2 linked regions of the Rubripirellula tenax genome follow. The protein of the gene in region 2 interacts with the protein of the main gene of each other region in a pairwise test. Links are inferred from orthologs where the notes say so. Each region holds a gene or a part of one and is shown on either strand. Other genes may lie near its edges.

What was found.
Region 1: the proteins of sufU (region 2) and Poly51_RS15170 interact in binary tests that used the Escherichia coli proteins (3 or more experiments, as listed by UniProt). The link is inferred for Rubripirellula tenax from one-to-one orthologs.

Annotation. Positions count from the first base shown.
Region 1 is NZ_SJPW01000004.1:163,307-170,518, forward strand. The notes cover bases 2,194-5,113. They hold Poly51_RS15170 (cysteine desulfurase family protein), read left to right. Parts: upstream 2,194-3,030; coding sequence 3,031-4,197; downstream 4,198-5,113. Other genes in these bases: Poly51_RS15160 (DUF3592 domain-containing protein), read left to right, coding at 2,194-2,342; Poly51_RS15165 (phosphoesterase), read left to right, coding at 2,409-3,020; Poly51_RS15175 (hypothetical protein), read left to right, coding at 4,389-5,113. In the rest of the region: Poly51_RS15150 (beta-ketoacyl-ACP synthase III), read right to left, coding at 1-24; Poly51_RS15155 (S26 family signal peptidase), read left to right, coding at 127-1,191; more of Poly51_RS15160, read left to right, coding at 1,281-2,193; more of Poly51_RS15175, read left to right, coding at 5,114-6,209; Poly51_RS15180 (response regulator), read left to right, coding at 7,132-7,212. UniProt on the Escherichia coli protein: Master enzyme that delivers sulfur to a number of partners involved in Fe-S cluster assembly, tRNA modification or cofactor biosynthesis. Catalyzes the removal of elemental sulfur from cysteine to produce alanine.
Region 2 is NZ_SJPW01000001.1:34,762-41,816, forward strand. The notes cover bases 2,849-5,611. They hold sufU (Fe-S cluster assembly sulfur transfer protein SufU), read left to right. Parts: upstream 2,849-3,886; coding sequence 3,887-4,336; downstream 4,337-5,611. Other genes in these bases: Poly51_RS00155 (lipopolysaccharide biosynthesis protein), read right to left, coding at 2,849-3,051; Poly51_RS00160 (hypothetical protein), read right to left, coding at 3,064-3,708; Poly51_RS00170 (aminotransferase class V-fold PLP-dependent enzyme), read left to right, coding at 4,333-5,611. Outside these bases: Poly51_RS00145 (isocitrate/isopropylmalate dehydrogenase family protein), read right to left, coding at 1-644; Poly51_RS00150 (DMT family transporter), read right to left, coding at 687-1,712; more of Poly51_RS00155, read right to left, coding at 1,705-2,848; more of Poly51_RS00170, read left to right, coding at 5,612-5,619; Poly51_RS00175 (aldo/keto reductase), read right to left, coding at 5,627-6,517; Poly51_RS00180 (BBP7 family outer membrane beta-barrel protein), read right to left, coding at 6,728-7,055. UniProt on the Escherichia coli protein: A scaffold on which IscS assembles Fe-S clusters. Exists as 2 interconverting forms, a structured (S) and disordered (D) form. The D-state is the preferred substrate for IscS.

The DNA.
Region 1 (7,212 bases), on a different replicon or contig from region 2:
TGCGGGAGACGTCGATTCGGTCATGCTGGCCGCGTGATTACAAACGGAACGGGGTACAATCGAAACAAGATCAGGCGCCCCGCCGGAGCGCCCGTAAACCGGAAGTATAGCGAGATTGAATTTTCCTTGTTAGATCACGCCAGAACCATACGTCGAGCCATTATTGGTGCAATCCTGTTGGCGATCGGTATCGTCGTGCATTGGACGCTGTCGGCCCCGAAACCGGATATCTTTCGTATCACAGGTGCCTCGATGGCACCCACGATGATGGGGGAAACACGCCAAGCTCGGTGCCAGCCATGCGGACTGGATTGGCCGGTCGACGCAGCGATGGCCGACTACGGCGTGTGCTGGCACTGTGGCGAGCCGGTGAAAGCCGACGAGCCGAAGGCGGGTGACCGCGTCGAGGTGCGGGCGATTGATGAGATTCGCACCGGTGACCTCGTCGCCTTTCATCGCGACGATCTTGCCAGCGTCAAACGCATCGTCGGTGTTCCCGGAGCCACTATTGGACTTCGCGGATTAGAATTGCGGGTGAATGATCGGGCGATTCGAAGCGAGGCTCGATTACCGGTTGACTTGGACGATCATCGTGCGGTGTCGCGATGGCGTCCGACCATTCGATCCGAGGATCGACATTGGAGCTTGGATGCTCGCGACGCGACATGGATCGTTTATCACCACGCAAGCGTGCACGACCAAAACCGCCCCAGTCCCGTGTGGGACGACTATCCGGTCAACCTGGGCCTGTCTCGTCCACTTGAATCGGTTCAAAATCTTGAACTCTGCTGCGACGTGATCGACGCTTCGACGGATGCCGTGTTGCGAGTGCTTCAGTACGGCGACTCAGGAATCTGCTTCGCGGACGTGATGCTTCGTGCGGGTGAGAAGGTTTATATCTCGGCGGACCAACTGTTCTCCGGCAAGCTACATGAGCTTGCACCGGAGACGCCCATCGCCTTCCGCATCCAGTCTGGTTCCGCCGCCGTAGCCGGTTTGTCGATCTACCGATCGGTGTTGTACCGACTTCGGCGGCGTGACGACCGCAGCCGATATCCGATCGCCCTCGGCGACGGGCAATACTTTGTCCTTGGCGACAACGTACCCATTTCGATCGACAGCCGCGATCATGGCCCGATCCCCGAGTCTAAAATCATCGGCAAAGTGGTCGTGCTGCCGTCCTCGCCTTAGGTTGATTGGCAACGGCGGTGGCGAGTCTTCTTTCCGGCCCTTATAACCAACGACGATAGAAATCGGCTGTTTTGGGAGTCTCGTCGACGATGCAACGTAGCGTTGGTTTAATTTTCTTTGGCGTCTTTGCGATTGCCGGACTGGGACTTGGTGTTGTCACGCTTGGCGGGCTGGCCCGTTGGTTCGGTGGGCTGGGTTGGCAGTCCGTGCCAGCGACCGCCGAGGTGTTGCGGATCGACGAAGACCGTGATTCCGAGGGAACGTCCTATCGGATCGAGTGTCGCTATCGGTATCAGTTTGGTGCACAGGAATTCGTGAGCGATCGAGTCAGCTTCTTTGACGTCGGTTCGTCCAGCGACACCTACGCAAGAACATTGCATCGTGAACTGTACGCTGCCAATGAGGCCGGCACGATGACTTGCTTGGTCAATCCCAGCGATCCGTCGCAAGCGGTTCTTGATGGTCGGATTCAATCGGCGATGCTCGGTTTTACGCTCTTGTTTTTGATGTCGCACGGCAGCGTCGGTGTTGCCGGACTGGCGTATTTGTGGGCGACTGTACCACCGCGCCTGGACGATGGGCGTTATCGGTTGGTTTCCGATCACGCGGGCAAACGCTCGTCGTCGATCGCGATGCTGGGTCTGCACAGTGTTTCGTTGGCCATGGCCGTCACGATCGCGATTTCGGGAATTGGGGCTGGGCAATGGGGCGCGATCGTGCCGATGGTTTTGGCGGCGGTTTCCGCCGTGGTTGTCTACTTTTGCTGGCGATACGTTTTCGAAAAGCAGCCTTCGATCGGCCGGCTTTGGTTGCCCGACCAGGACGGAAAAACCATGGGTTTGAGATTGCCGTGGTCGGCTGCGGAACCGATCGATTTGGAAATCCGATGGGTTTTGCCGCCGCGTGATTCCGAGCAAACCGGCGTGGAAAACATTGAATCCCCCGGCGAGTCGGTGCAAGGTCGCGTCCTAGATCAGCGGATCGAATTCGATGCTTCCGCACCGCCGTCGCAGTGGTGGGATAAGGCCGCTTCGGAATCGCCGACGAAGGTGAAGCTAGAAATGGTGGGGACGATTGCCGGCCGCGGCTACCAAGACTCGTTCACATTGACAGGGGATGCGTTGGCGGCGGTGCGACCGTCGCCTACTTGAGCTTCGGCGTCGATACGCATCAACTGACGCATCACCATCCGCCGCGTTTCAACCGGAGCCATCGACTTGTCGGCCAAAGAAGAACATATCCTCGTTATTCCCGCTTCCGTCATTGATGCGATCGGCGATCTCAATGGATTCGAGCCCGATGTGGATCGATTCTTGCAACCGATTCTGGCCAGTGATGCGTTGGCGTTTCACCCGCGCAGTCAGATGGAAACAGATCCGTCGTTCAAGCAATTGATCCCGTACGTTTTGCTGGAATGGACCGACGGCGACGGAGTCGTCCACCTGTTCACGTACACTCGGGGCGGCGGTTCAGGTGAAAAACGCCTTCACGCAAAACGTAGCGTCGGCATTGGCGGTCACATCAGCGAAGAAGACGCCGCCGGCGGTGCCGATCCATACGCGACCGGAATGCAGCGAGAACTCGCCGAAGAAATCCAGCTCGCCTCGGACTACACCGAATCAAAAGCCGGACTGATATACGATCCGTCCAACGACGTCGGCAAGGTTCACGTCGGCGTCGTCCACCGATTCGTGTTGAAGAGTCCGGAAGTAAAAAGTAACGAAGCCGACTTGGCCGACGGCGGCTTCGTCGCGGTCGAAACGCTGAAGGCAGAACGCGACGGTTTGGAAACGTGGAGCCAATTGGCCATCGACGCAATCTACGGTTGATCGAACGCTCATGATTTATCTGGACAATCATTCGACGACTCGCTGCGACACTGCGGTCGTCGATGCGATGTTGCCCTGGTTGACCCAGGAATACGGGAACCCACACAGCAGCCACGCCGCGGGGATTGCGGCCGCGGACATCATTGGTCGATCCATCGCCACAGTGGCTGGCCTTGTCGGTGCGAAGCCCGACTCGATCGTTTTCACCAGCGGCGCGACCGAGTCAAACAACTTGGCGATTCGCGGCGTGTGTTTGCATCCTCGCCAAAAACGCCGCCACATTGTGACTGTCACGACCGAGCATCCGGCGGTCTTGGATGTGGTCGAGGACCTGAAACGAGACGGGTTTCGCGTCACCATTGTCCCTGTGATTCAAAGCGGTTCGCCCGGCGCCGGCATCGTCGACATCGATCGATTGGCCGCGGCGATCGATGACGATACGGCCATCGTTTCGGTGATGGCCGCGAACAATGAAGTCGGCTCGATCGCCCCAATGCGAGCGATCGCGGATCTGGTTCATGACCGCGGCGCAGTGCTGCACTGTGACGCGACCCAAGTATTGGGCCGCTCGCCGATCGACATCGCGGCAATGGATATCGACTTGGTCAGCGGTTCGGCGCACAAATTTTATGGGCCCAAGGGAATCGGTGTGCTGGTGGTCGGCGGAGGCGATCGACGTATCCGGTTGCGGCCGCAAATCGTTGGCGGCGGCCAGCAACGAGGCATCCGAAGTGGCACGATGGCACCGGCGATGGCTGTCGGTCTGGCGCGTGCCCTCGAAATCTGTACCGAATCGATGGACGCCGACCGAGTCCGTATTCGGGCGATGCGAGACACGTTGTGGCAGCGACTGTGCGACGGCATCGCGGGCATCGAATTGAACGGGCCCGCGCTCGGTGGCGACGATCGGTTGGCGGGAAACCTGAACTTTCGACTGCCGACGATCGAGGGCGAATCGTGGATGGCGGCGGCAGCCGAAGTCGCGTTCAGCACCGGGTCGGCGTGCAGCAACGTTGATCCGACGCCCAGTCATGTGTTGATGGCAATGGGGTTGAGCGAGTCCGAAGCACGGCGGAGTGCCCGGTTTGGAATCGGGCGGTTCAACACCATGGATGAAATGGAACGGGCGTCCGCGATTCTGGTCGAGGCCCGAGATCGGCTGGCGAATCTGGCTTGATGCGAGCTTCGCCAAAGCACGCACATTGCCCGTTTTGTTGGGGCCGCGTTCCACGGTGCCAATTGCCCACAGAATCTCTCTTTACCCCGTCGCCGGGTCGCCGTTAGGATTGGCGTGAAACCTGAGAGAGAGGCTGCGCGGATGGCACATTAAACTCTCTCAGTTCCAAAACGTCACTGAAGGATACAGCGATGGGCGGAGTCCCGGTGCTAATGTTGATCGCCTCCATGGGCATGGGGATCACGTACGGATGGCAACCCGATGAGAGCGGCGACGGTGTGGAATACATCGTTCAAGTACCGCCCTCGGAAATTGATCAATTGCGGCGGATCGGTGAGATCAGCAGTGCGATTGATCCGCGCGTGCGCGGCCGAGTCAGCAAAATCGTGATTCGCGTCGGCGACGGCCCGTTGCCGCGGAAAACACCGCTCGGCACGGTCGCCCAATCGGACGTTTCGCCGATTCCAATCCCTCAAATGTCGAATCCAGCCTCCGGCGATGGCGTGCTCACCTCGTCCGCCCAAACAACTTTGATGAAGCCCGATCCTCAATCGGGTTCCACAGGTCAGTCCGGATTCAGTTTCCCAAATTCGCTGCCCCCGTCACTCGCCGACATCCCCGATAACGCTCGCAAGAACTTCGACCAAGCCGGACGCGAGATCGTTGACCGGGCCGGAGAGCAACTCAAACGCGCTTTTGGCGGTGGAAATGCGAACGCCAATGCGGCTGCCGCTGGCGCGGATCCTAGATTGTCGGGCGTGGTACCGCCGCCAGCGACCCGGTCTCGCACAGGAAGCAATTCATCGTTTGAACCGCCTGCGTTCGTCGGGCCTCCCAATTTGGGCAACAACCAATCGGGACAGGGTTGGCCGTCCACATCGCCCGCGACCCGAGACAATTCGTGGGGAGATCCCTCGTTGGCGTCTCGGAATGGTTCGCCGTCGACGAATCCGGCGGCACGAGATGCTAATGAAACCAATCCGTTCGCGACGACAGGCCTGCGTTCGACCGATACCTTTGGTCGGCCACCGGCTGGACTTTCGACACCCACGGCCTACGGTCGCGATGTTCAAGCCAACAGCAACCCCGCCGCTCGCAACCCCGCGACGCCGCAGCCAACCCAGTACGAACAGTTGCTGGCTGACCAGCGTGCCCGCGAGTTGCAACAGCTAGCAATGGACGACGCCGCTGCGAGAACTCGCGCCACGACAACGAGTCCACGACCGGGCTACGAATCCGTTTCAGGTGCTGCTCCGAATCGCCCCGATTACCGCGAAGCCACCAGCACGACGCCCGATTCAAGATTGTCGACCGCACAGGTGAACGCGGGTGCTTGGTTCGTTGACGAAAGCGAACGGATCTTCGACACCCGACGCAATTTGATGCCCGGCGAACGATTGGGATTGGCGAGTTCCAGTTTCGGTTACCCGGCGAGTACTTACCCGAATTCGAGTGCCTACCCGAATGCGGCAAGTCCACCTGTGGATCCGCGCTACGCGACGAATAGCACCCAGTCACGCCAGCCGCGGACTTACGATTCGACTTCCGTCGCGCCGCCCGCGTTTGCCAGTCCTTCGGACCGAGATACCAATGGGCAATCAAGGCAAGCCGCGGACGATCGTTGGCCTCCTTCGCGGCCTGTATCTGCCCCCAGCACCGGTTACGACAATCGGCGTCCGGCGTACGAGACGGATCGAAGCTATGCTGACCGTTACCCCGAAGAACAATCATCGGCTTATCGCGAAAATCCGCCGGCAAGCCGTGCAGACTACGAGACGAGAACCCGCCCCGCTGCGCAGAATCCGGTGTCGACAACGCCGGCTGTGGGGACCAGCCCCATCAGCTTTGAGCCCGCGCCGGAGATCGCTGCCCAACGTTTGTTCAACGGTTTGCTACTGATTTCTTTCGTGGCCAATGTCTACTTGGTGTTCTGGCTCAAGAACCTAAGACTCCAGTTTCGTGACATGGTCGCCACGAAGCGATTGGCCGGAAATGGTGGCTCCGCCGCGTAGCTCTGACGAGCAGGGCGTCGTCGAAATATAAAATCGAGACGTTCGGGATAGCGACCTCCGCCAAGTTCACCAGCCTGGAGAGGGCCTAAGCATGCGCTGTGATGGGGGGTCGTTCTCCACGCGATGCCCCGCGCAAACAGCCGGTAGTCCGGCGTGAGAACTTCGAAAGCTCAGGTGACTCGACGGCGATCCGGTGCGGTTTTAGTCGAAAATACGCCCGGATCACTCCTTTCAATTGTCGGAATAGCTAGTCGTACACATTTTTTGATCGCAAAGAGGGTAGGGCATTTTGTCGCACTTTCGGCGCGCATTCAAATTGTGAACTTCAAAGTTTGCCGGCCGAAGAATCGCGGATTTATCGTCAAATCCGGCATTTTTGCGATACTTTCCGGTTTTTTTCCCATCCGCATCCGTCGTGTTCGAGCCCCACCCAGCGGGTATGGCTCTCCGGTTGACCGCCAGGCACCCCACATATTTTTGACGACTTCTACTCCACGTGGGGTACGAGGGATTGTCCTAGCGGTACAATTCAACAGTTCGAGAGTTTGCGTCTGAGATTTTCAATCAATTTCGTCACAAGCTTAATGACGGGGCCTACTTGGGTACGCGTTTTGAGTGAGCAGTCATTCGTGGCTGTCGCTGTCAAATCGCGTCGATTTCCAAGCTTGTCTATCGGCTCCCCATTGAGAGAAAGTGATTAAGTTTTGAGCTGCTACGAAGGTTGATCAGTTCTTTTGTAGCGTCATCCGAATTCAGTCCGGCGTGGTTTTGAAGCGGCGATGAGTGGTCTCACTCATTCCTGTCACAAGCGATCGCCATGATCTCCGCGTTCCCTACGCCCGATTACGAAAAGATTCGTTGGACAATTCGTCCCGGGGTATCCAGTTTTACCTGTGGCTTTTCTTCACACTTGGATAATGAAATGAGTAAGAAAATTTTGATTGTGGATGATCATGAGATCATTCGCTTGGGCGTAAAAGTGATGCTCGAAGGAACCGAATTG
Region 2 (7,055 bases):
CAATCGGGAAACTCTTGGGCAACCTCGTCGAACACCTTGCGGAAAAAAACCATCGACGACAACACATTCGCCTTGTCGATCAACGACACTTTTTTCATCCCGTCGCGCTGTCGAGCGATTTGGAACGCCAAGCGGCACACCTGTTCGGTGCATTCGCGTGAAATTCGCATCGTGTTGAACGCTTCGTCGGCGTCCGGATCGAGCACCGCATCGCGACCGTAAAACAGTCCTTCGGTACTCTCGCGAACCAACACAAAGTCGATCTCGCCGGCGCCAAAGTTTTTCAGCGGCGTGTCGGCTTCGTTGAACAAACGGATCGGTCGCACGCCGCCATAGAGTTTCAGACGCTCGCGAAGGTCAAGCTGAGGCGCGATCTCTTTCCCGTTGGGGTATCGCACGTTGGGCAGCCCCATCGCTCCCAACAACACCGCGTCCGAAGACTGGCAAGCCGCAAACGTCGAATCGGGCAACGCGTTGCCGTTTCGTTGGTATTCACCAACGCCGACGCTGTGGTGCTGAAAATCGAAGGCCACGCCGGCCAATCGCCGCTCGACCTCTTGAAGCAATCTCACTGATTCGTCACACACTTCAGGGCCGATTCCGTCGCCTCCCAAAACTGCGATCTTGAAAGTTCGTTTGCTCATTGTCCGACCGATTTCCTGGGTTTGAAGTGATGGTCACCCATGCTAACCGATCCCGTCACGGCGTGGTTCGGGCCACAGTGCTAAAACGTTGGCCGCAAGAATCAAACCGCCGCCGATCAACAGAGGCCAACTGAATGTTTCGTTGGCGTATGCGATCCCACAGCTGCCCGCGATCACGGCGGGCAGAAACATTGCCCACGTCGACGCAAAAAATGGCTCGGTCGTGTAGATCACCGCAGCCTGTGTCGCAGACAAAAAGGGTTGGTATTTGTTCATCCAAGCGAACGCCAACAGGGACGGAAACATACCAAGAATCCCAATCAAGCCAAAGAATTGTGGCTGAACGATCAGGTCGACCCAAGACGCCTGGATCGCGGTTTCGGGCCCACGGACGTTCAAACCGGCAAAGGTGATGGCGCCCAAAATCGTTACCGTTGCAAACATGCCCGGCGTAAAGGCGATCGATTCGTAGCGTTTGCCGAAGTAGTCAATCAGAATGATCTGAGCGCTGAAGAAAAGTGCGCCGACAATCGTTACAGAGTCCCCCCAAGACCATCGCTCCATCACGTCCGAGGCAAGCGATACGCCGCCGGGATGAACCCGTACCATTTCGGTCAACACCGTCACGCCGACAAGTGCCAATGCCACACCCGCCATCACCGTCCTTCGTGGCAATCGTTTCCGAATGACGGTTGAAAACAACGGCGTGAATACGACGGCCAAACTGGTCAAAAAGCCGCTTCGGGATGCCGAGATCGAACCGAGTCCGATGACCTGTAACAGCAGTCCACAATAAAAAAAGGATCCCAGCGCGATTCCAGCCAACAGGTGCGGCTTGCCAACCCGTTTCATCGTGTTGCGAAAAAGGATCACGAACATCACCAAAGCCAATCCGAAACGGATGGAGATCATCCATGCGGCGGATGCCGTCCGCAGCCAAGCCGATCCTTCGGCTAGGGGAAAGTGATCGTCGACTTGTAGGTTCAACGCCCTCATGATCGGAAACGTCGCGCCCCACATCGCATTGACAATGATCAATACGATGACCGCGCGTTGACGATCAGACATGGTTCACCGATTGCATTTGGTCCAGACGGCGATTCGCCATCTTGGCATTGATTAAAGAAAGTGAAGTCACCGTAACGCAGTACGCGATCGCCGCGCCAAGGACTCCGTAAGTGCGAAACAAAACGATCGTTAGCCCGCCCATGACCACCGCATGCCCGAGCAGGTTGATCAGCAGTCGCCGCCGCTCTTTGGCGAACAGCAAAAAGATCGGCGCAATCGAAAAGTACGTCCACACGCTCGAACCGGCCGCGATGACGCAAGTCGCCGCATAGGCCGACCGATACTCTTGGCCGTAAAGCCCCAATATTGGTTTACCCATCACGACGACGGTCGTCATGAAGATCGCGATCCCGATTGCCAACAAACGATGGCGCCGACGCTTCATCACGACGCCTTTGGCGTAGTCGTTCGTGGTCAGAATCTCGGACATCGTCGGTTGAAAGTACTTGTCGGTGGACTTCGAAAGCAGCAGGATCAAGCAACCGGTTTCCATGGCCGGCCCCAGCAGCGCGACTTGGCCTTCGATGTGTTCCACGTGGTGGGCGATCACCAACGTGGCGCGGAAAAACCACGCGACCGAGAACCCGAACGCCATGTAAGTGACGCCTTCAAGGATCCATGACTTCACGTTGGTTGTCGGTGGAACTCGCGGATTTTTTGATCGCGTGTGTCGGAAACTGATCCAAGCGACGCAGGCCGTCGATGCGACCATGCCAACCAGGCTGCCGCCGGCAAAACAAACGACCGCACTTCGGGCCGACATCCCGTCGTGGCTTGCCACCCAGCCGATCGCGGCCAATGTCACAATCGGCACCGCGATTCGGGCGATCGTCGTCGCCAGCGACGCGTATCGAAACGCCAGCATCAAATCGATTGCGACTCCGAATAGCGCCATCGCGGGCAAGAACACCAAGCCCAGATCCATCACCCGTTCGGACAATCCCGATCGGATCGAATGTTCGACCGACGTGGCCGCCAACGCCAAAACCAACGACGTCAACAGCGTGCCCGCGATGGCGAATCGAACGTAGCCCGAGAGGCGATCGATTCGATCGGACGCAACGTATTGCGGAATCGCTTTGAGCCCAAACTTGCCAAAGCCGGCTTCGCCCAACGACGACAACAACCCCAGCGTGGCGATCGCGCCGATGTATTGTTCGAAATCGGCTTGGGGCAGATTCCGAGCGAGCACGATCGTGATGGCGTAACCAATACCCACACCCACGACGTTGCAAATGATCAACCAAACGGGGGCAAAATCGAAGGCGTTCGTGTCGTCCGTTGCGATATCGCTGATAATGTTGTCGGGTGTCGGCAGGGTTTCATGGGCGTGGCTCAAGGGCCATCCAGTCTACTTCGATTCGGCACCGGTGATCATGCCTTCGATCGGATTGAGAAACGGACGCGAATCGCGACCGAGTCGTTCGAACAAACCGAGCGTTTCGTTGAAGTCCAAATCGGTCGACTGAACTCGTTCGGCCGGTACCAAGACGACATGACCGATCCAAGTGTCGGGCGCGCCCGGAAAATACACGACGACCAATCCGCTTGGCAAACGATCGGCTTCCATCGCAATACGATAGCCCTCGGGGCAAGTGACCAATACTGGCTTCAGCGATGGGCCGCCGCTGTCGTGCTTCAAGTTTCCCGCCAACAAGTCCTTGTAGATCGCATACTTGGGAAAGACCGTGATCAGTTGCTTCTCGATCGTCGACGAAAACTTTTTCCCGATCGCCCGTCGTGCAACCACGCCGGCGAAGAAACATGCGAAAACGATGATCGCTACAGACGCCGAGAATAAAAACGCGATTCCGGTCGCCGTGTTGACGGGAACCCACTCGGGCAGCGAATCGCCCAGCGGAACGGCGACCGCCGAGACGATGCTGTAGACCTGGCCCAACAACCCCAGCGTTACCGCCAACGGAAGGAGGAAAAAGAGTCCGCCAATGGCAGTCGAACGCAGGAATCCGACCGATTCGTGAATCTTATCGCGCATCAGCAATATCTTTCGGCGAGGGGGGCGTCAGTACGTCGGCCCATCCTAGGGATGCCGACGCCAGTAGCTAGTAGGCTGATGTACTGGCCTGTCAGGGCGCGAGGGGGGCTGACCATTTTTGACAACAAACATAGACTTAATTGCTTCCCGCCTACATCACCCCGTGATCTCCATAGCGATGTCCGAACAAGATATTTACGAAGAACACGTTCTCGACCATTACGAAGACCCCTACCACCGGGGTCCGTTTGAGTCGGCGACTCATGCCCACGACGGAAAGAACCCGCTGTGCGGTGACGTGATCCACATCGATTTGAAGTTATCGGACGATGGGAAGATCGATGAAGCGTGGTTTGACGGCCAAGGTTGTGTGATCAGCCAAGCATCGGCGTCGATGTTGATCGAAAAAATCGAAGGCAAGTCGCTGAAGGAAGTGCTGCAGTTTTCGGCCACCGACATGTTGGAACTTTTCGGCCCCAAGCTGACACCGAACCGGCAAAAATGCTGTTTGTTGTCTTGGCGAGTCTTGCAAACCGCGGTTCATTCGCCCGTCGGCAGCCCCGGCGAAGCAACCAATGGTGAGGACGGCGCCAGTTTTGGCGGTCCAAGTTTGGGCGAAGAATCATGACGCCGACCGCCACCGCCGTCGCGAACGATTTTGACCCTAACGTCTATCGCGCCGATTTTCCGATTTTGGAACGTCGCGTCGCCAGCGGCGCTTCGCTGGCATTTTTGGATAACGCTGCCAGTACTCAGCGTCCGGCAGCGGTCATCGAAGCGATGAACGACTGCTACCGTTCGTACTATGCCAACGTTCATCGCGGTATTCACACTCTCAGCGAAGAATCGACGCACGCGTACGAACAAGCGAGAGAGTCTGTCGCCGCCTTCTTGAACGCTGCCGCGGCGCGCGAGGTGATCTTCACCGCCGGCACCACCGCATCGATCAACACGGTCGCACGATCATGGGGCGATGCCACCGTGGGGCCCGGTGATGTCATCCTACTGACCATTGCCGAACACCACGCCAACATCGTTCCCTGGCACCAATTGGCCCAGCGCAGCGGATGCCGTGTCGAGTTCTTGCCGATCAACGACGACTATACAATCAACGACGAAGTCGTCTCGGCGGCGCTGCAACGGTTCCAGCCAAAGATGTTTGCGATGACGGCGGCCAGCAACACGCTGGGAACCATTTTCCCGGTCGCCCGGTGGACCAAGTTGGCTCACGACCATGGTGCAACGGTGCTCGTCGACGCGGCTCAAGCGGCGCCGCACCAAGTCGTCGATGTGCAAGCTTGGGATGCCGACTTTGTCGCGTTTAGTGGTCACAAAATTTGCGGGCCGACGGGCATCGGCGTCCTTTTCGGAAAAGAGTCGCTGCTCGACGCGATGCCGCCTTTCTTGGGTGGTGGCGGCATGATTCGCGACGTGACGACGTCGGGGTTCACGTCGGCGGCGCTGCCCGAGAAGTTCGAAGCTGGCACGCCACCGATTGCCGAAGCGATTGGTTTGGCAGCCGCGACGCGGTACATCACCGCGGTGGGACTCGATCGCATCGCCGCACACGAGCATGTTTTGTGCGAACACGCCGAATCCCAGCTACGTCAAATCGACGGAGTGCGAATCGTCGGCCCGACACCCGATAAAAAAGGCGGCATCATCGGGCTGCACATTGCCGGCGTTCACGCTCACGACGTTTCCCAGCACTTGGATACGCGTGGCATCGCCGTCCGAGCCGGCCACCACTGCACGATGCCCTTGCATCATCATTTGAACTTGGCCGCAACGGCGCGAGCAAGCTTTTACTTCTACAACACGATCGAAGAAGCCGACCGCTTGGTCGAAGCGATCGTTGAAGTCCAAAAGAAGTTCGCCCCATCGGGACGGAAACGCCAGAAACGAAGCTGAGCCTCGCCTAGACGATTGCGTCAAGCATTGCCAGTTCATCGGCGGTCAACCGCGTCGCAGCGGCGATTTCCGCTGCTTGTTCCGGACGTCTAGCTCCGACCAATGTCGCCGCCACGCCGGGCTGAGAAGCCGCCCAGCCGATCGACAATTGGGCAATCGTTTTGCCGGTCGATTCGCGAATGCCTTGCATCTTGTCCAGCACATCGTGGGCGTGCGATCGAGCGTCGCCTTGGAAGACTTCATAGTTCGGCCGACTGTCGCCTTCGGCAAACACGTGATCGCGAGCGATTCGTCCGGCCAACAGACCCTTCATCAACGCCCAATAAACGTGGACGTCGTACCCGGCCTTTGCGGCCGCGGGAATGAAGTGATCTAGCGATTGCCGTTGCAACAGATTCAACGGGCACTGGACCGACGAACATGCGACTGCACCGGAGAAACGTCGCAACTGGTCCTCGTCCACGTTGCAGACACCGACGCGAACCGCTAGTCCGCGATTCATCAGATCGCCCATCGCTTCCGCTGAAGTTTCGATGGCGACACTCGGATCGGGCGAATGCAACATCAGCAGGTCGAACTTTTCGATTCCGATTCGCTTGAGCGATGTTTCGGCATCGGCGACCAATGTCGTGGGTTGCCCATCGACAACTCGCTTGCGATCAGCCGACCAGCGTTGGCCGACTTTGCCCGTGACGGCAAACCGATCGCGGTCGCCCCGGAGGTAGCGTCCCAGAAGTCGATCGCTCTCGCCGTCGTAGCCGTAGCTGAACGCGGTATCAAAAGCTGTGATGCCGCCATCGATGGCCGCGGTCATCGTCGCGTCAGCGTCTTGGGAGGTGACACCGATGGTTGTGACGCCGGCGAGGGGCCAGAGACCGAAAATGACGGGAGATGACATGCGGATCGTATTCTTGAAGGCTAACGGCGGATGATGCAAAGGGCTTCCATCATCAGTTGCACGCCGTCCGTCATCAATCGCAAATCACCAACGAAAGAAGCTTGGCGGACATTTCCGCCAAGCTTCAAATGGTTATTTTCGCGTGTGGCGACTCCAAAGCGGTGTTCCGGACTGCTTTTCGAGTCGGAGCCGCCGGACGATATTCGCCGCTTAGAAGTCGATGACAACGCCCAGGTCGAGACCATGGACCCACAATCCGTCGTCGCCATCGTTGACGCCGTTGAATGTCGGGTTGGTGAAGTCCGTAACATTCACGCCGTCAACCATCCGGTCGATGGTGCCACCGTTCAGGGCGACGTTATCGAAGTAGATGAAGCTGTAGCCGACAGTGAAGGCAACGTTCTTGCGAAAGTTGTATCCGATCTTGAAGTTGGCTTCCGGAGCGAAGGCGAACACGTCGCGTTCAACTGATACGGGAGTTCCGTTCGGATTGACACCGGCAAGTACACCACCGGCCTGCGTGACGGGTGCCACGTTG